Regions from separate parts of the Glycomyces sp. NPDC046736 genome, predicted to be linked through region 1. Evidence: riboswitches for the same ligand, from Rfam matches in the RefSeq annotation. Region 1 holds a riboswitch; the other holds the start of a gene.

The links. A riboswitch is a leader RNA that binds a small molecule or an ion and turns the genes downstream of it on or off. The one in region 1 is predicted to bind thiamine pyrophosphate.
Region 2: another riboswitch for thiamine pyrophosphate. It lies ahead of AB0B28_RS00915 (ECF transporter S component); the one in region 1 lies ahead of thiE (thiamine phosphate synthase).

The regions. Positions count from the first base shown of each region.
Region 1 is NZ_JBEYYO010000007.1:5,294-10,423, reverse strand. It holds gene AB0B28_RS09050 (thiazole synthase) at 1-336, opposite strand, end outside; gene thiS (sulfur carrier protein ThiS) at 338-526, opposite strand; gene thiO (glycine oxidase ThiO) at 523-1,611, opposite strand; partial or broken gene thiE (thiamine phosphate synthase) at 2,178-2,729, opposite strand; TPP riboswitch at 3,029-3,139, opposite strand; gene AB0B28_RS09030 (DnaJ C-terminal domain-containing protein) at 3,210-4,076, opposite strand; gene AB0B28_RS09025 (methyltransferase) at 4,131-4,736, opposite strand; gene AB0B28_RS09020 (hypothetical protein) at 4,894-5,130, shown strand, end outside.
Region 2 is NZ_JBEYYO010000001.1:197,043-202,172, forward strand. It holds gene AB0B28_RS00895 (SGNH/GDSL hydrolase family protein) at 1-71, shown strand, start outside; gene AB0B28_RS00900 (DEAD/DEAH box helicase) at 107-2,215, opposite strand; gene AB0B28_RS00905 (DUF1349 domain-containing protein) at 2,286-2,882, shown strand; gene AB0B28_RS00910 (MGMT family protein) at 2,889-3,239, opposite strand; TPP riboswitch at 3,321-3,423, shown strand; gene AB0B28_RS00915 (ECF transporter S component) at 3,461-4,063, shown strand; gene AB0B28_RS00920 (ATP-binding cassette domain-containing protein) at 4,067-5,130, shown strand, end outside.

The DNA of each region.
Region 1 (5,130 bases):
GGGGTCGGGGAGGAGGGTGTCCTCGTCGCCGATGACTTCGAGTTTGATCCAGTCGGTGCCGAAGGCCTCGCGGGCGAGTTTGGCGGTGCGGACGGCTTGTTCGGCGGTGAAGCATCCGGCGGTGTTGGGCAGGAGGTCGACGCCGCATTTGTCGATCACGTCGAGCAGGGAGGGGGCGTCGGGGTTGACGCGGCGCAGGGCGACGGTGACCAGTTCGGTGCCGGAGGCGGTGATGGCGTCGGCGAGTTGGACGTGGTTGGCGGCGCCGCCGGTGCCGAGGATGAGCCGGGAGGTGAAGGTCTTGTCGGCGATGCGGAGCCCGTCGGTGTGGTGCATGTCAGCCTCCTTGTGTGGCGGTGAGGACTTCGACGGTGTCGCCGTCCTGAAGTGGACGGTCCCATTCGGATCGTGGGACGACTTCGCCGTTGAGGGCGACGGCGATGCCGCGGGGCGCTTCGGTCACGGCGGCGACGGCTTCGGCGACGGTCGCGGCGTCGCCGGGGCGGCCGTTGAGGTGGATGTTCACTGGTGCGACTCCTTGACGGTGCGGCCGGGGGTGAAGCGGTGGGGGTCGAACGGGCGCAGGGCGTCCGGGTCCTCGCCTGCGATGAGGGCCGCCACGGCGGTGGCGGTGGCGGGGATGAGGGCGATGCCGTTGCGGTAGTGGCCGGTCGCGGCGATGGTGCGCGCATCGAGGCGGCCGAGGAGGGGCAGGTTGTCGGGGGTGGCGGGGCGGAAGCCGACGCTGACTTCGTCGAGGTGGTATTCGGCGATCTCGGGGACGAGTTCGATGGCGTGGCGCAGGAGGTCGTGGACGGCTCCGGCAGTGGCGGTTCGGGTGTCGAAGCCGCGTTCGTCGCTGGTCGCGCCGATGACGATCTCGCCGTCGGATCGGGTGACGATGTAGATCGGGTGGCCTTTCACGAAGCCGCGCACGGTGGTTCGGGGTACGGCTTGGCCTTCGGCCCGGAGGCGGAGGACGACGCCGCGCACGGGCCGGACCGACAGGCGCCAGGGTTCGAGTGCGGCGGAACCGCAACCGCCGGCGATGACGGTCTGGTCGGCGTCGAGCGCGGTGGTGTCGGTGACGGGGGCGGTGTGGAACTGAACGCCCGCATGCTCGGCGGCGATGATCAGTGCTTTGTGGACGACCCGAGGATCGACGGCGCGGTCGCCGGGGGCGAGGAGGCCGCCGCGGACGCGATGGCTGAGCAGCGGTTCGGTTTGTCTTGCGGCCCTTGGGGTGAGGGTGTCGACGGTGCGGTCTGTGGCGCGGTAGAGGTCGGCTTGGTGCTCGACTTCGGCGCGGTCGGCGTCGTCGAGGCCGACGACGAGGGTGGGCACGTCGCAGAAGCCGACGTCGAGGCCGGTGGCCTGTTCGAGGTCGGCGGCGAACGCGGGCCAGGCGTCGGCGGAGGCGGCCATGAGCGGGGCCAGCGCCTGTTCGCCGTAGTGGGTCTCGGTGGCGGGAGCGATCATGCCCGCGGCGACGCGCGACGCGCCTGAGCCGGGCGCGGGGTCGTGCACGACGACCGCGGCCCCGGCGTGGGCGGCTCGCCACGCGATGGCGAGCCCGATGGACCCGGCCCCGATGACGGCGACGCGGGTCATCGGCCCTCACCCGCATGTCGGTGGCCGATGGCGGCGTCGGTCGGTGCGGCGGGCGGTTGCGGTGGGTGCGATGCAGCGGGGCGGTCGAGCGTTGCGGATTCAGCGCCGGTCTCGGTGGTGGATTCGGGCCGGAGCGCGGTCGAGGCCGACGCTGCGTCGCCGGGATCGGTGTCGCCTTGGGGCGCAAGCGGTTGCGTGTGGGAGGGCTCGGTGGGCCGATCGAGTGCTGCGCGGTCGGTGGTGACGGCGGCGGCGGTCGATTCGCACCGGAGCGCGGTCGGGGCCGACGCTGCGTCGCCGGGATCGGTGTCGCCTTGGGGCGCAAGCGGTTGCGTGTGGGAGGGATCGGTGGGCCGATCGAGTGCTGCGCGGTCGGTGGTGACGGCGGCGGCGGCGGCGGCGGTCGATTCGCGCCGGAGCGTGGTCGGGGTCGAAGTCGGGTTGCTGGGTTCAGTGTCGGCCTGAGGTGCAGGCGATTGCGCGGGGTTCGGCGCGGCCGGGTTGGGGCGGGCCGGGGTGCGCGTGACAGTGCGGCGGGGACCGGTGCGGAACTTCGGGGTTTCGTCCAGTGCCGCGAGGAGTTCGGCCGTTGCGGCTGCTGGGTCCTCGGCGGCCGCTATCGCTCCGACCACCGCTACGCCGTGGGCCCCGGCCGCGCGGCATTCGGCTGCTCGGGATGCGGTGATGCCGCCGATCGCGATCACCGGGAGGTCGACCGCGGCGCAGACCGCGGCGAGGCCTTCGAGGCCGATCGGTGCGGGGAGGCCGGTTTTCGTGGTGGTGGCCCAGACCGGGCCGACGCCGAGATAGGTGGCTCCGGCTCGGCGGGCGGCTCGGGCCGCCTCCGGTTCGCGGCAGGTGCCGCCGATGATCGCGCCGGGCGCGAGGATGCGGCGGGCGGCGTCGATCGGGAGGTCTCGGGCGCCGAGGTGGACGCCGTGCGCGCCGACGGCTTGGGCGACGTGGACGCGGTCGTTGACCAGGCAGGTCGCGCCGTACCGCTCGCAGAGCGCCATGAGTTCGGCGGCGAGGTCGTGGGCCTCGCGGTCGTCGTAATGGTCCTCGGGGCGGACCTGGATCAGCCGGGCCCCCGCCGCCAGCGCGGCCTCGGCGACCACGAGGGGGTCGCGGCGAGGGGCGGCGACCGGCGATGCGGGCGACGTTGCCGCGAGCGGGGCTCGGCCGGTCGAGGCGGCGGTCGACGGGTCGCGGCCGGGAGGCGTTCCCGTGATCGGTTCGCGGCCAAGGGAAGCGGCCGGGTCGCCGCCGCGCGAGTCGACCGTCCGGTCGAATGTCGCTTCCGTGAGTGCGGCAGGGCCGGGGAGAGCTTCTGGGTGGGGGTCGCGCCCCGACTGGGAGGTACCGAAGCCGCTGGGGCGGCGGGTGTCGGTGATGACGTGAAGTCGAGGCAGACTGAATGCGTGCATGGCTCCTTCTCCCTGCGCCAGCATGATCTGGATCAGGTTCGACGGTCGGGACTACCAAGTCCCCTCTCAGCCCGATGCATCGGACTCCCGTGGGCGTATTCGTTTCTGGCGGCCACGTTACGTCATCGCGGCGTTCCGTGACAAGTCGGTGTCAGCATCCGGACACTTCGGTCAGGGCGCGCGCCGCTGGCCCGCCTCGGCCCGGTGTTCGCCCATGCGCCTCAGACCCGTTGCGAGCGAATGCATTCCGAAGCCGAAGACCACCGCGCCCGGAACCAGGACGAGGAACATCGTGAGGTCGGCCCTGTCGCGTTGCTCTCCGGGGGTGGCCTCGCCCCTGGCGACCCCGTTGACGACCACGACGCACCGCACTTCCTCACTGGGCGTGCAGATCTCGGTGTTCGCCCGCATCCCGATCGCGACCAGCATCGTGATGAGCCCGGCCAGTACGGCCGCCGCGCCCGCGATCGCCCGGCCCGAGCCGATGCGCCGCGCCTCGCGGACCTCCTCGGGCGGCGGGGCGGCCAGTTCGCGCAGTTCGACGATGAGGTCGCCGCGGCCGTCGGGGCCGGGCATGCCCTCGCCGGTCAGGCGCAGTTCGGCGCCGTCGGCGGTGCCCGCCGGGACGCGGAGTTCGGCCTCGCCGCCGAGCGTCTCGATGTCGAGGATGTCGCCGTCTTCGAGCACTTCGGGTTCGACGTCGAGCACCGTGTGCAGGTCGGCGCCGTCGCGGGTGAAGACGGGGTGCGGGGTCTCGCGCACGATCGCGATCACGCCGTCGGCGCCTTCGGCGGGGAGCATCACCGTGTCGCCGTCGGCCAGGCCGGGCTTGATCCGCACCGTGACGTCGCGTTCGACGACCATCGAGCCCGACCCGTCGCAGTAGTTGCACCACTGCCCGTCCTCGCGGCCCGAGCCCTCGCAGTTGACGCAGGGGCCCGGCGCGGCCACGTTCACGGTCGCCTTGCCGCCGTAAGCGATCTGGGTGAGCGTCAGGGGCAGGTCGACGGCGCCGCTGGGAGCCTCGTCACGGGGCATGGGGTCCTCCGGGGTCGCTCGGGAGCCACCCCATCGTAGGCCAGACCCCCGACGCTACTGCTCCGAGCGGTCCACGCGCAGGACCCGGTAGCCGTTCGCGCTGGCGTGCTTGTCGACGGTCCAGCCGCGCTCGGCCAGCCAGCGCGCCAGGGAGTCGGCGCCGAGGTGCTTGGAGACGACGAGCCAGGCCACGCCCTCGTCGCTGAGGCGCGGGAGCCAGGTGGCGAGGAGTTCGTGGAGGGCGGGCTTGCCGATCTTGATGGGCGGGTTGGACCAGATCTCGTCGAAGCGGACCTCGGCGGGGACCTCCTCGGGGACGGCGACGTGCACGGTCCCGGGGACCTTCTCGGTGTTGCGGCGGGTCAGGTCGAGGGCGCGGCGGTTGACGTCGACGGCCCAGACCTCGGCGTCGGCGCGCTGGGCCAGGACGGTGCTGATGGGGCCGTAGCCGCAGCCCAGGTCGAGGAAGGTGCCGGGCGTGTCGGGAGGGACGACCTTGTTGAGGAGCACGCTCGTGCCGGGGTCGAGGCGGCTGCCGGAGAAGACGCCTGTGGAGGTCGTCAGCTCGTGGGTGACGCCGTCGAGGGTGAACTCGATGGTCCGCTCGCGGTCGTCCACGGCGGGCTGCTCGCTGAAATAGTGCTCCGGCTGCTCAGACACGCCCCCATTGTCGCGCGTCGCGCCCGGGCGGGGCGGCCGGACCGGCGCGGAGAGACGCACGCGTCTTCACCCGCGAAGATGAAGTTCGCTCATCGCGGTCCTTCTCCCGAGGGAACCTTTCCGGGTTTCACCCCGCCGCGGGTCTAAGCTGCGAGCTATGGCACATGGCCCGTCTCCCTTCGGCGTTCCCCAGCAGACGCAGGGGCGCCGAGAACCGACCGATCCGGGATACGACTGGGCGGAGTACGACGAGCGCGCGCAATCGGGCGCGCCCACCGTCCGGCTCAGCCCCGAGGAACTGCCGCCTTCCGTGATCGACCGCGGCGCGGAGGAGGACATGGAGGCGCACCTGGAGCACATCCACGCGTCCCGTCCGCTCCGCCGCGCCGCCCAG
Region 2 (5,130 bases), on a different contig from region 1:
AGATCCCGTACCACCCCAACGTCACCGGCCACTCCCAGGGCTACTTCCCGGCTCTGCTCGCGGCACTGTGACACGTGCGGCCCGGGCACCGAGTGCCCGGGCCGTGTCACGCCTGCAACGCCAGCGCCAGCGGGTACACCGCCGAGGCGCCCGCGCGGCGCAACCGCATGGCCGCCACCGTCATCGACCATCCGCTGTCGCGCACGTCGTCCACCAGCAGCACACTCGACGCGGGCACCGGGAAGTCCACGGTGAACGCGTCGAGCACCTGCCGCAACCGCTGCGCGCTGTTCGCCCGGTGGGCACCGGACACCGCCTCTGGGGAGCGGCCCAGCGCCCCCAGGTACTCCATTCGCCCGAGTCGCGCGATTCGCTCGGCCAGGCCGTCGACCAGGCGCGGGCGCGAGAGCGACCCCATCGACACCACCGCCGCGGGCCGCTCGGTCCAGTCCCAGGACGCGAGGACCTTGACCACCGCGCCGAACACGTCCTCGGGTACCTCGCGGTCGATCCCGTCGGCCAGCAGCGCCCGCAGCGGGCCGCCCCAGCCGATGTCGGACAGCCGCGCGAGGGCCCGGCCCGGCTCGGCGCTCGCGTCGGCTGGGATCTTCCCCTTCAGGTCGATGCCCACGGCCTGCATCCCGGTGGGCCACATGCGCTTGACCTCGACGGCCACGCCCGGTTTCGACAGTGCCGCGGCCGCGCCCTCCGCCGCTTCGGCCCCGACCCCGGCCTCGGTGCGGGTGCCGGTGCAGTTGTCGCAGCGCCCGCACGCGGCCGCCTCGGCGTCGTCCAGTTCGGTGCGCAGGAACTCCAGGCGGCACCGGTCGGTGGCCTCGTAGGCGAGCATCCGCTGCTGCTCGTGCCTCCTGGCGGCCGCCACCTTCGCGTACCGTTCGGCGTCGTAGTGCCAGGCCGCGCCGGTGGACTCCCAGCCGCCTTTGACGCGGCGGACCGCGCCGTCCACGTCGAGGACCTTCAGCATCATGTCGAGCCTGGTGCGGCGCAGGTCGACCAGCGGCTCCAGCGCGGCCGTCGACAGCGCCCGGCCTTCGGCCCCGAGCACGTCCAGGGTGCGGCGCACCGCGTCCTCGGCGGGGAAGGACAGCGACCCGAAGTAGTCCCAGATCGCCCGGTCCTCGCTGCCGGGCAGCAGCACCACCTCGGCGCGGTCGGTCGCGCGCCCGGCGCGGCCGATCTGCTGGTAGTACGCGACCGGCGACGAGGGCGCGCCGAGGTGGACCACGAACCCCAGGTCGGGCTTGTCGAAGCCCATGCCGAGCGCGCTGGTGGCGACGAGGGCCTTGAGGCGGTTGTCGAGCAGCTCCTCCTCGCGTGCGAGGCGCTCGGCGTTGTCGGTGCGGCCGGTGTAGGACGCGACGGCGTGGCCCCTGCCGGCCAGGTAGTCGCTGACCTCTTCGGCGGCGGCCACGGTGAGCGTGTAGACGATGCCCGACCCGGTCATGCGCGGCAGCTGCTCGTCGAGCCAGGCCAGCCGGTGGGCGTTGTCGGGCAGGTCGACCACCGAGAGCCGCAGCGACTCGCGGTCGAGGCTGCCGCGCAGCACGAGCGTGGACTCGCCGGGCCGGTCGAGCTGCTCGGCGATGTCGCCGGAGACCCGCTCGTTCGCGGTGGCGGTGGTGGCCAGCACCGGGACGCTGCGAGGGAGGTCCTCGATGAAGGTGGCGATGCGCCGGTAGTCGGGCCGGAAGTCGTGGCCCCAGTCGGAGATGCAGTGGGCCTCGTCGACCACGAGCATCCCGCACCCGGCGGCAAGCTTGGGGAGCTGGTAGTCGCGGAACGCGGGGTTGTTGAGCCGCTCGGGGCTGATGAGCAGCACGTCCACCGCGTCCTCGGCGATGGCCTCGGCGATCTGGTCCCAGTCCTCGGGGTTGGCCGAGTTGATCGTGCGGGCGCGCACCCCGGCGCGCTGGGCCGCCTCGATCTGGTTGCGCATCAGAGCGAGCAGCGGCGAGACGATCACGGTGGGCCCGGCGCCGCGGCGGCGCAGTAGCGAGGTCGCGGTGAAGTACACCGCGGACTTGCCGAACCCGGTGCGCTGCACCAGGAGCACCCGCCTGCCGTCCTCGCCGCCCGAGCACAGCGCCTCGATCGCGCGCCACTGGTCCTCGCGCAGTCTGGCGTGTTCCCCGGCGAGGGCGCGCAGCAGCGCCTCCGCCTCGTCCCTGAGCGTGTCCGTGCCGATTCCTGCCATGCCCCGTTTCTACCCCATGGGTGCGTCAAGCCCTTGAACGGCGGCAGCGAGTCCGACTAGGCTCGGGCCGATGGACATCGAGGCACCGATCGACATTCCGTGGAAGTCCGGCGCGTGGACGGCGCTGCCGGTCTCGGCCGAAGAGACCGACGACGGGCACCTCCTGGTCACCGCCGTCGAAGGCTCGGACGCGTGGCGGCACACCGGCTACGGGTTCGTCCACGACGACGAGCACGCGCTCCTGGAGGCCTGGGACGGCACGCGCGCGGTCGAGGTGAGCTTCATCGCCGGGTACGACCGGCAGTTCGACCAGGCCGGGATCATGATCCGCGCCGACGCCGAGCATTGGATCAAGACCGGCGTCGAGTACGCCGACGGCGCGCTCCAGATCGGGGCCGTGGTCACCGACGTGAAGTCCGACTGGTCCACCGCGCCGGTCCCCGAGTGGGCCGGACTCGAAGTCACCGTCCGGGCCACGCGCCTGAGGGACGCGGTCGCAGTCCGCGCCCGCGCGGGGGAGGAGCCGTGGCGGCTGGTGCGCCTCGCGCCGCTCGACCCCGAGGCCGAGGTCCAGGCCGGCCCGTACTGCTGCGCGCCGTCGCGGCCCGGGCTGGCGGTCGAGTTCACGTCCTGGAAGCACACCGCCCCGGACGCCGACCTGCACTGAGACCGGTCAGGCCTCGTCCTGTTCGAGCTCGTTCGCCAAGAGCTTCAAGTCGTACACCGACATCCGCTGCGACCGGTCCGCGCGGCCCTTCGCGGACACCGTCACGCCGTCCTCACGCAAAAGCTCCGGCACGTCCCGTCCGCTGCGCCCGTCCGACCAGCGGAAACCCTCAGAGACCGTGCCGCCCGCGGTGAGCACCCGATAGGCCCGCTGCACATCGCCGTCCTTCATGAACGCGCCCACCTGCCGCGGTCCCGTCCCGATCAGCTCCGCCAGGTCCCCGTACGAGGTCCAGGTCCCCTCCGGCAGCGCCGCCACGACCCGCCGCACCAGATCCCAATCCGCTTCAGTGGTCATCCCGGCAATCTACGGCCCGCCGCGCGGGCCGTCACCGCGAGGCCGCGCACACGCTACCGGCGCACCGCGTGGTGTTAACGTCGAAGCTGACAGGGGAGCCGATTGGCTGAGAGTGCGGAACCGACCGCAGACCCTCACACCTGATCCGGGTAATACCGGCGTAGGAAGTCGTTCGTCGACCGCTGTCGCGTCGTGTCCCTTTTTCCACGAAAGGCATGCCCATGCCCGACAGCACCGCCCTCGCCGCCCCCGGCCGCTGGCGCACCGTCGACATCCTCACCTGCGCCGTCCTCGCCGTCGCCTTCGGCGTCGTGTTCTGGGCCTGGGGGTTCGTCTGGGCCGGACTCGAACCGGCCCTCCTGTTCTACCCGCCCCTGAAGTCGGTCCTCAACGGCGTGTGGCTCATCCCCGCCGTGCTCGCCCCGCTCATCGTCCGCCGCGCCGGAGCCGGACTCTTCACCGAAGGCCTCGCCGCCACCGTCTCGGCGCTCCTCGGCGCGTACTGGGGCGTCGCCGTGATCTACCAGGGCCTCCTCCAGGGCCTCGGCGGCGAACTCGCGTTCGCCGCCACCCGCTACCGCCGCTGGAACACCGCGGTCGCGCTCCTCGGCGGCGCGCTCTCGGCCGTCGCCCTCGCGCTCTTCGACTTGCGCAACTCCTACCCCGACACCGGGCTGTGGGAGTTCAAGGTCCCCTACTTCGTGCTCGCCCTCCTCTCCGGCGCGCTCGTCGCCGGTCTCGGCTCCAAGGCCCTCGTCAAGGCCATGGCCCCCACCGGGGTCCTCGACCGGTTCCCCGCCGGGCGCGAACGGGCCCGGATCTGACCGATGATCCCGGTCGAGTTCCGCGGCTTCGCCTGGCGCCACGCCGGGCGAAGGGCCAAGGCCGTCTCGGACGTCGACCTGCGCGTCGAGCCCGGCGAGCGGGTGCTCCTGCTCGGCCCCTCGGGGTCGGGCAAGTCCACCCTGCTCGCCGCGCTCGCCGGGCTCCTCACCGGCGACTCCGGTGAACAGGACGGCGAAGTCCTCCTCGACGGCAAGCCCGCCGCCGACCAGCGCGAACGCGTCGGCATCCTGTTCCAAGACCCCGAGACGCAGCTCGTCATGGCCCGCAGCGGCGACGACGTGGCCTTCGGCCTGGAGAACCAGGCCGTCCCGGCCGGTCGAATCTGGCCCGCCGTGCACCGCGCCCTCGACTCGGTCCGCTTCCCCTACGGGCCCGAACGCGACACGCACGCCCTCTCCGGCGGCGAGCAGCAGCGCCTCGCCCTCGCGGGGGTGCTGGCCCGCAGGCCCGACCTGATCCTCCTCGACGAACCCACCGCGAACCTCGACCCCGAAGGCGCGCAGCACATCCGCGACGCGCTCCGGTCGGCGCTGGCCGACACCGAAGCCACCATGATCGTCGTCGAGCACCGCGTGGCCGACATCCTCAACCTCGTCGACCGCGTGATCGCCCTCGGCCCCGGCGGCGCGCTCCTGGCCGACGGGCCCGCCGCGAAAGTCCTCGCCGAGCACGGCGAGACCCTTGCGGCCCAAGGCGTCTGGGTCCCGGGCGCACCGCTGCCGACCCGGCCCGCCCGCGCGGCGGGCGACCTCGCCCTCAGCGCCCACGACCTGGCACTGGTCCACCCCGGAGCCGACCGGCCCGCGCTCGACGGCGTCTCCTTCGAACTGCGCCAAGGCGAACTGCTCGCCGTCACCGGCCCCAACGGCTCGGGGAAGTCCACGCTCGCGCTCCTGGCGGGCGGCCTCGAACGACCCACCCGCGGCCGGGCCGCGGTCCCCGGCGAATCGCGCCCGCTCCACAAGCTCCCCGCGCGCCGCCTCGCCGCGCGCGTCGGCACGGTCTTCCAAGACCCCGAGCACCAGTTCGTGACCGCCACCGTGAG